DNA from 2 places in the Flavobacterium sp. FG19 genome. Region 2 is predicted to be linked to the other one. Evidence: riboswitches for the same ligand, from Rfam matches in the RefSeq annotation. Region 2 holds a riboswitch; the other holds the start of a gene.

What was found. A riboswitch is a leader RNA that binds a small molecule or an ion and turns the genes downstream of it on or off. The one in region 2 is predicted to bind cobalamin.
Region 1: another riboswitch for cobalamin. It lies ahead of ACODST_RS03845 (TonB-dependent receptor plug domain-containing protein); the one in region 2 lies ahead of ACODST_RS25060 (TonB-dependent receptor).

The regions. Positions count from the first base shown of each region.
Region 1 is NZ_JBMDKA010000003.1:44,887-49,646, forward strand. It holds gene cobT (nicotinate-nucleotide--dimethylbenzimidazole phosphoribosyltransferase) at 1-998, shown strand, start outside; gene ACODST_RS03835 (adenosylcobinamide-GDP ribazoletransferase) at 1,072-1,857, shown strand; gene cobC (alpha-ribazole phosphatase) at 1,842-2,375, shown strand; cobalamin riboswitch at 2,445-2,649, shown strand; gene ACODST_RS03845 (TonB-dependent receptor plug domain-containing protein) at 2,677-4,527, shown strand; gene ACODST_RS03850 (DUF5074 domain-containing protein) at 4,533-4,760, shown strand, end outside.
Region 2 is NZ_JBMDKA010000037.1:33,575-38,334, forward strand. It holds gene ACODST_RS25050 (NAD(P)H-binding protein) at 1-721, opposite strand, end outside; gene ACODST_RS25055 (helix-turn-helix domain-containing protein) at 794-1,672, opposite strand; cobalamin riboswitch at 1,846-2,052, shown strand; gene ACODST_RS25060 (TonB-dependent receptor) at 2,169-4,214, shown strand; gene ACODST_RS25065 (YncE family protein) at 4,211-4,760, shown strand, end outside.

The DNA of each region.
Region 1 (4,760 bases), on a different contig from region 2:
TCAATACTCTTTTACAGGAAAAAATAGATTCAAAAACAAAACCAGTTGGTTCGCTGGGTACTTTAGAAACCTTAGCTTTTCAGTTAGCAGTAGTTTTTGAAACTTTAAATCCAAAAATCACAAACCCCAATATCGTTGTTTTTGCAGCCGATCACGGCATTGCCAATCACGGCGTAAGCGATTATCCACAGGATGTAACCCGCCAGATGGTTTCTAATTTTCTGGAGGGCGGAGCAGCCATAAATGTTTTCTGTAAACAAAATGATATCGAATTATCTATTGTTGATGCCGGAGTAAATTATGATTTTCCGACAAACACAAAATTAATAGATGCTAAAATTGCCAAAGGAACCCAGTCGTTTCTTCAGGTACCTGCAATGAGCGAAACGGAAGTTCAATTGTGTTTTGAAAAAGGAAAATCTATTGTTGAAAATATTGCGAAATCAGGTTCGAACTGTATTGGTTTTGGCGAAATGGGAATTGGGAATACTTCGACTGCTGCTGTTTTAATGAGTCTTTTAACAGGTTTACCTATTGAAGAATGCGTTGGAAAGGGAACCGGAATTAGTGACCAGAAATTACAGGAAAAACAAAAAATACTCAAAAAGGCTTTAGAAAATTATCCCGGAAAACCGGAATTAAAAGAGTATCTGGCCTATTTTGGAGGTTTTGAAATTATCCTGATGGCAGGTGCCATGCTAACCGCTTATGAAAATAAAATGATTATTCTGGTTGACGGTTTCATTTGTACAGCTGCCTATTTAATCGCTTCTAAAATCAATCCTAACATTAAAGACAATGCTGTTTTCTGTCATTGTTCTGCTGAAAAAGCACATATAAAACTGTTAAATTATCTTGAAGCAAAACCTATTCTACATCTTGATTTACGCTTAGGCGAAGGAACCGGCTGCGCTGTCGCTTTTCCAGTTTTAAAATCGGCTGAAGCTTTTTTGAATGAAATGGCTAGTTTTGAGAGTGCGGGTGTCAGCAGGAAGTAGTTTTTTTAGTCCCGGTCCCCGGTCTCAGTTTTCAGTTTTATCAGAATATAACCTTTCAATTCATCTCCTTTAAATGAAAAAAGAACTTCATATTTTCTTTACCTGTTTAATGTTTTACACCCGTATTCCCTGTCCGAAGAACATTAATCATGATCCGGATTATTTAAATAAAGCCACCCGGTATTTCCCTTTTATCGGCTGGATTGTCGGCAGTATTTCATTTCTGTTTTTTTATGTCTTCTCCCTTTTTCTTTCTGTAGAAACAGCTGTTATTTTTGCCATTATTGCCTCAGTTTTAACAACCGGAGCTTTTCACGAGGACGGATTTGCCGATGTCTGCGACGGATTTGGCGGCGGCTGGACCAAAGAAAAAATCCTCCTTATTATGAAAGACAGCGCTATTGGCGCTTATGGTGCGATTGGTCTTGTTTTACTTTTTCTGGCAAAATTCAGACTGCTTTCAGAATCTATTTCCCTTTTTACAACTAGTAATCTTTTAATTTATTTACTTTTTATCTCGGCTCATTCTTTGAGTCGCCTGGCTGCAATCAGCATCATTTTTACTCATGACTATTCACGTGAAGATGCTTCAAGTAAAAGCAAACCCATTGCGAAACAATTTACCTGGAAAGAAGTTTTCGGCTCTTTCTTTTTTGGATTAATTCCGTTGTCTGCATTCGCTTATTTTAACCTTAGATTGATTTTAGCCATAATTCCGGTTTTTATTACCCGATATTTTTTAGCCCGGTATTTTCAAAAATGGATTGACGGTTATACGGGGGACTGTCTGGGAGCGACACAGCAGGTTTGTGAAATTATATATTATCTCAGTATACTTTTTATATGGAAATTTATTTAGTACGCCATACCGAAACAGTCTGTGAAAAAGGAATCTGTTACGGTCAGTCTGATGTAGATATCGCAGTTCCTTTTGATGAAACTTTCAGCACAATTGTTTCAGGATTACCAAGGGAAGCTGTTATCTTCTCAAGTCCATTAAAACGCTGCGCTCTTTTAGCTAAACATATTCAGGAAAATATAAATCCCATTTCTTATCAGGAAGACGACCGTTTGAAAGAAATGAATTTTGGTGACTGGGAACTGAAAAACTGGAATGAAATCCCGCCGGAAGAATTAAATCCCTGGATGGAAGATTTTGTTAATATTCCGGTTTCCAATGGTGAATCGTTTGTGGAATTACATGAAAGGGTCGGGCAGTTTTTAGCTGATAAAATTTCAGCAATAAAACATCCCGTAATCATTGTTTGTCATGCCGGTGTTATAAGAAGTATTTTGTGTCATCAAACTTCTGCGCCTTTAAAAGATGCTTTTGAAAATAAAGTGAATTTTGGCGAAATTATAAGAATAGAATTATAAATCATGCCTTTGTTTGACTATTTACTCTTAAAACCCAAACAAATTTGAATAATGAATATTTTTAACTCTATCTTTGCAGCAAATTAAGGTTGTGTTTTTTGTTATAAAACACATTAAAAGGGAATCAAGTAGAATCTTGAGCTGTACCCGCAACTGTAAGCTTAATTCTGAAAAGAATGCTTGTTGTAACTGCAAAACCACTGCTCGCCCCGGCGAATGGGAAGGTAAACAACAAGACGCAAGCCAGGAGACCTGCCTTTATAACCAATATCGAGCTCTCGGGAAAAAGAGTGGAGAAATTATGACTTTGAGAATACGTTTTATTTTTTTTCTTTTAATGCTGTGTCAGTTCGTTTCGGCGCAGAGAGATTCTATTGCCTTAAAAGAAGTGGTAGTTTCTGATACCCAGCTTAAAAAATTCTCCAATTCTCAGTCTGTTGTAAAACTCAATGATTCTGTGATAAACAGAAACGAAGCTTTACTGACCGATTTACTCAACTTCAATTCAACGCTTTATTTCAAAGAATACGGAAGAGGCATGCTTTCTACGGTTTCCTTTAGAGGAACTACTTCTTCGCAGACAGCCGTAATCTGGAACGGGATCAATATCAATTCGCAAATGAACGGAAGTACCGATTTTAATACAATTTCGGGTTCCGATTATAATTCGGTCAGCATAAAAGCCGGAGGCGGAAGTGTTATTTACGGAAGCGGTGCCATTGGCGGAACGGTTCATTTAAATAACGATTTAGTATTTAATAATCGTTTTGAGAATAATTTAAAACTGGATTACGGAAGTTTTAATACGATTGGAATAAATTATAAGACTAATATCTCTAATAAAAAATGGAGCGCTCAAATTGGCTTTTCCAAAAACAGTTCGACAAACGATTATAAATATCTGAACCGTTATACCTGGAGGGGCGAACAGCGCTGGAACCAAAACGGGCAGTACGATATAATAACCGCAAGTGCTAATCTTGGATATAAAATTGATGCCAAAAACACACTCAAACTGTACAGTCAGACCTCAAATACCGATCGTAATACTTCTTTAATTACCGAATCGGACACTAAAAGCAAATATGTAAATGGCTTTAATCGAAACCTTCTCGAATACGATGGTAATTTCGGAAAACTTAAAGCTAATTTCAAAACGGCCTATATTTTTGAGAACTACCAATATTACGCCGACAACACAAAAGACTATTACAGCTATGGTAAAACCGAAAATCTAATTACTAAAGCAGATTTAGGCTATACCTTTTTTAAATCTACCCAGGTTAACGCAATCTTAGACTATAATAAAACTAAAGGTTACGGAACCAGCTTTGGCGATCATATCAGAGAGATCAGTTCAGCAGGAATATTAATAAAACAGGATTTCTCCAAAAACTGGAAAAACGAATTGGGAATCAGAAAAGAATTCACAGACAATTATAAGTCCCCGGTTTTGTTTTCATTGGGTTCTTCTTATCAGTTTAATGAATGGTATACTTTTAAACTTAATGTATCCCGAAACTTCAGAATTCCAACTTATAATGATTTGTATTGGGAACCGGGCGGAAATCTTAATTTAAAACCAGAAAGCTCTTATCAGGCCGAGATTGGAAATGTGTTTACATTTAAAAACATTTCACTCACACAGACTTTCTACTACATGAAAATTAAAGATCTGCTGCAATGGGTACCCGGACAAAGCGGTATCTGGACTCCCCAAAATCAGGACAGAGTTAATAGTTATGGAACAGAAACACTCTTAAGCTGGAAAAAACAACTGGGCAAAAATCATCTGAGTGCCAATGCGGCTTATGCCTATACCGCTTCTAAAGATGAAAAAACCAAAAATCAGCTGTTCTTTGTTCCTTATAACAAAGTAACTGCTTCGGCAGCCTATTCCCGAAACCGGATATCAGCCTATTATCAGTTTTTGTATAATGGTTTTGTATACACAAGAGCAGATAATAATCCTGATGAAATTATTGAAGCCTACACCGTCTCTAATTTAGGAATTGACTATGATTTTAAATTTCTGGATTCTTTCAAACTAGGTTTTCAGGTGCTGAACCTTTTCAATGAAGATTATGAAAGTCTGGAAAACAGACCTATGCCTGGCCGCAATTTCAATATGTATTTAACTCTAAAATTTTAATATTTATGAAACTTAGTAAATTACTTTTAATAGCACTCAGCGTATCACTATTAGCCTCTTGTTCGAGTGATAATGATGATAACACCGATACTGACGAACCAAAAGGACAGTATGAAAACGGTTTTTTCATTTTAAATGAAGGAAGCTCTGATGTGGGAACTGTTTCATTTTCAAGTAATGACTTCAGTACTTTCACAAAAGATGTTTACACTACTGTAAACGGAAAAAATGAA
Region 2 (4,760 bases):
TTCTTCCGTCCAGTACCTGTTCAAAAAGATAATTGGCCAGCCAGATATGATCTTCAGGAACCTGGTATTCTCTGAGCATTTGTGTATATTCGTCTAAAGTGAGCGCCTGAAAAGTGATGTTCCGCTGGCAGGCATTGGCAATTTCGTTAAAGGCTTCTTTAAAAGTCAGCAGCCTTGGCCCTGTTAGTTCGTAGGTTTTGCCGTTGTGTTTTTCGTCCAGTAAAACGGCAGTTACGACATCGGCAATATCGTCGGCATCTGTAAAAGGTTCCAGTGCTTCGGCTCTCGGCAGTGCGGCAATTCCCGCCAGTATTGGTTCCAGAAAAATACTTTCGTTAAAATTCTGGCTGAACCAGCTCGCCTGAACAATGGTCCAGTTCAGTGCATTTTTCTTTACGATTTCTTCACAGACCTGAGCTTCTTTTTCGCCTCTTCCGGAAAGTAACACTATTTTTTGTATTCCCAGTTTTGTCGCTAGCTGTGTGAAGTTTTCAATGGCTTCTGCAGCAAAAGGCACCGCCAGATCAGGCTGAAAAGTAAGGTAAACAATATCCATTCCCTGCAGTACTTTTTCCCAGGTTTCCGGTTTTTCCCAATCAAAAGGAGCCGTTTCGTTCCGGGATCCTAAACGAAGTGCAACATTGGGGTTACGTTCTAATCTGGCGGCTACTCTGCGTCCCGTTTTTCCACGGGCACCCAGAATTAAAATTTTCTTTTTCATATCAATATCTTTTTAAAAGATTACTAATACAAAGTTGACGCGATTACAGGACAATAATTTGTCGTAAAAGAATTATGATTTGTTTGAAAGGAACTGCTGTTTTACTTCATTGGGACGCATCCCGAATTTTTTATGAAAGGCATTCGAAAAGGAGCTTAAACTTTCGTAACCCACTTCCCAGGCCGCTTCCTGTACCGTTTTTTCGCTTTCACGAAGCAGTTCATAAGCCTTATTTAACCGTTCTTCCTGTACATATTTAAAGACCGGAATTCCAAATAACTCTTTAAAATTCTTTTTTAGTTTGCTGCTGTTAAGTCCTACCATTTTAGATAATTGGGTGATCGATGGCGGTGCAGTATAATGGGTGGTTACAATTTCTTTGGCCTGAAAAAGTTTGTTTTTGTCAGCTTCAGACAAATCCGGTTTTTTATCAGAAGTTAAAAGGGCAAAAAAATGCGCCAGAAGCTCATTGACCTGACTTTTTAAAAACAACAAACGGGTGTTTCCGGTATAGGGCGTATTAAATATTTTTTGTACGGCCAGCTGCATTTCGAGCGTCATATAAAAAGAGGGACCCTTTACAAAATGCTCTTTGGGCTTTAACAGCTGCGGCAGATGGTTTTCAAAAATTTCTTTTTCGGCCTGCGGCAGTGCGTTGAGGTTTTTGAGTTTGGTAAAAATACTGATAGACTGCAGCGGTTTATCCGGTTCAATCTTATGTGAGAATTCGACTTTCTGATTGCCAAAAAAACAAATCGCGAGTCCGGTAGTATTGACCAGATATTTAGTCTGTTTATTATGTTTGATTTCCAGCTCCACATTGCCCGAACCATAAAAAGCAAAACCCACGGCATCACCGTCAATTTCGCATTTCTGGACTATTGTTTTAGCGGTATTGGATTGTTCAATTAAAACAATAAAATCATTTAATTCTATAATATCTGTTGTCATACTATGAGCAGGAGTTGAAATGTAAAAGTATAAAAAAGTAAGAGGAGTTTTACTGCAGTGTCTTTCTTAAAATCAGGATTGGGGCTCATAAAACAGATTTATTAGTTTTTTAGCTTTCTTGTTATAATTGTAATTAAATACGGTTAAAATTATTTTTTTATAAAGAGAATCTTATATTTGTACCTGATTTTGGTCTGTTTTTTTAGAATTTTGTAAAAAAACGGTTAAAAGGGAATCAGGTGTAAATCCTGAACAGGCCCGCTACTGTAAGTTCTGTAAAGTCTTTAAACGTTACTTATGCCATTGTTCGCTGCTGCGGATGAGAAGGCTGTTTTAAAGATGGAACAAGTCAGGAGACCTGCCAAGATCACATAGTTTAAGACTTTCGTGGTACAAAGTTGAAGAGCAAGAACAGACCTGTTATTCTGATAACGGGACTTTTTCCGTTTGGTTTCTTTAGAATACATCACAGAAAGTTTAAGTAATTAAATGAGTGATGTATAAAGCCCGAAAACTACTTTTATTCTTTTTTGCCATAGTTCCTTTTGTACTTCATTCGCAGGTATCTCAGGATAGTTTACGAATTTTAAAAGAGGTCGTATTAAAAGCAAAACCTTTTCAGGAGGTGATTCCCGTACAGACTCTTTCGGGTAAAACCCTTGAAAATCTGGCAAGTCATAATGTGGCCGATGCGCTTCGTTATTTTGCCGGAACCCAGATTAAAGATTATGGCGGACTGGGCGGACTAAAAACGGTCGATGTACGAAATATGGGAACCCACCATGTTGGGGTTTTTTATGACGGAATCCAGCTGGGGAATGCCCAGAACGGAGTAACCGATTTAGGGAAATATTCGCTCGACGATATGGAATCCCTGACGCTTTACAATGGACAGAAAAGCGAAATATTTCAGTCTGCCAAAGATTTCTCAGCCGCTTCCACTATTTATCTGCGAACCAAACGCCCGGTTTTTACCGGAAGCAAAAAAACGAATCTGCTTTTTCGTTATAAAACCATGTCGATTAATTACAATGATCCTTCTTTTCGCTGGGAACAAAAGCTTAGTGATAAAGTAAGCTTAAGTGTCAGTTCTGAATACATAAAATCCAACGGGCAGTATACTTTTCGATACAAAAGAAAAAATCAGGATGGTACAGTGGCTTATGATACCACAGCTACAAGATGGAACAGCGATATTGAAGCCCTGCGTTTTGAATCCGGTCTTTACGGGAAAATAAACAAAGGTTCGTGGGATGCCAAAGTGTATTACTACGATTCTCAAAGGGGAGCGCCAGGTGCCATAGTCGAAAACAAATTCTCAGACGGATTCAGGCAGTACGATAAGAACTTTTTTGCCCAGTCCTTTTTGGTAAAAGAGTTTTCTGAAAAATATAAATTTCAGGCCAGGGCCAAATATGCCTACGATTATACGCATTACGTGGCCAGAGATACCACCAGTGTTTTGGGTGAAACCGTGACCGAAGGAGCGCAGTCAGACGATAGCTACTATCAGCAGGAAGTTTATTTTTCGGCAGTCAATATGTACAGTATTTTAGCAAACTGGGATATTTCACTTTCAACCGATTTTCAGTACAATAAATTGAATGCGACCCGAAGAGGAATCCAAACCCAGTTTTCTTTTCCGCAGCGTTATACGGCCTTGTTTTCTCTGGCAACTTCCTACAGACTGGGCGGCTTAAAAGTGTTAGGAAATGTAATAGGGACTTATGTGCAGGAAGAAGTACGCTATAATGCCAAAGCTCCTGACAAAACAGAATATACTCCGGCTTTGTTTCTGGGGTATACTCCCTTTAAAAAATACGATTTCAGCTTAAGGGCTTTTGCCAAACGTATTTTCAGGATGCCCACTTTTAATGATTTGTATTATACGATGGTTGGATCCAGTACGCTGCGGCCGGAATATATGAATCAGTATGATGTTGGGTTTACCTATCATTTTCCTCAAAAGGAAGGTTTTTTTGATGAGTTTTCTTTTCAGGCAGATGCTTATTATACCGATACCAAAGATAAAATCGTAGCCGCTCCAACGGGCAATTTATTCCGCTGGATGATGACCAATATGGGAAAGGTGAGAGGAAAAGGAATCGAAACGGTGCTTACAGCAGGAACTCATTTTGATAAAGTATTCTTAAATGCGAATGTAACCTACACCTATTCTGAAAGCCGCGATTTTACCAGATTCGTTGGCCTGGAAATGTCTTCTTATGGCGATCAGATTCCGTATACTCCGTGGCACAGCGGCTCCGGAATCCTGAATGCGGCCTATGAATCCTGGAATTTTAATTACAGTTTTATTTATGTAGGGAAACGCTATAACGGAAACGTAAACAATATTCCGGTCAACGAAGTACAGCCCTGGTACACACACGATGCCTCGGTAAAAAAATCATTTGCTGTTAAGGGCTATAAATGTAACGCTGCCATAGAAGTGAATAACGCTTTTAATCAGCAGTATGAGGTAATTTATAATTATCCAATGCCCGGACGAACGTTTAAGTTTATAATCAGTATCGCACTATGAAAAAGGTCGTTATAAAAATACTAACCGGTTTATTTATTGCCATTTCTCTGGTTTCCTGCCGGGAAGATGAAACCATTTTTCTGTCGGCAGATAAAACAGTAGCCGAACCCAGAAATGACGGAAAAATTGAAGGTTTTTACCTGCTCAATGAAGGTAATATGGGAATGAACCGTGCCAGTATCGATATCTTTAATTACAGAACCGGAACTTATACCACAGATGTGTATTCAGAACGAAATCCGGCTGTGGTTAAAGAACTTGGAGATGTGGGTAACGACATAAAAATTTACGGAAATAAAGTATATGCCGTCATTAACTGCTCCAATAAAGTAGAGATTCTGGAAAAATGGACGGCAAAACGCATCAAAAAAATAGACATTCCCAACTGCCGTTATGTTGCTTTTTATAAAGACAAAGCTTATGTCAGTTCCTATTCCGGTCCCGTGGCGATTGATCCTAATGCCGAAATAGGTTTTGTAGCCGAGATTGATACGACTTCGCTGGAAATAAAACGAAAAGTAACCGTGGGTTATCAGCCCGAACAGA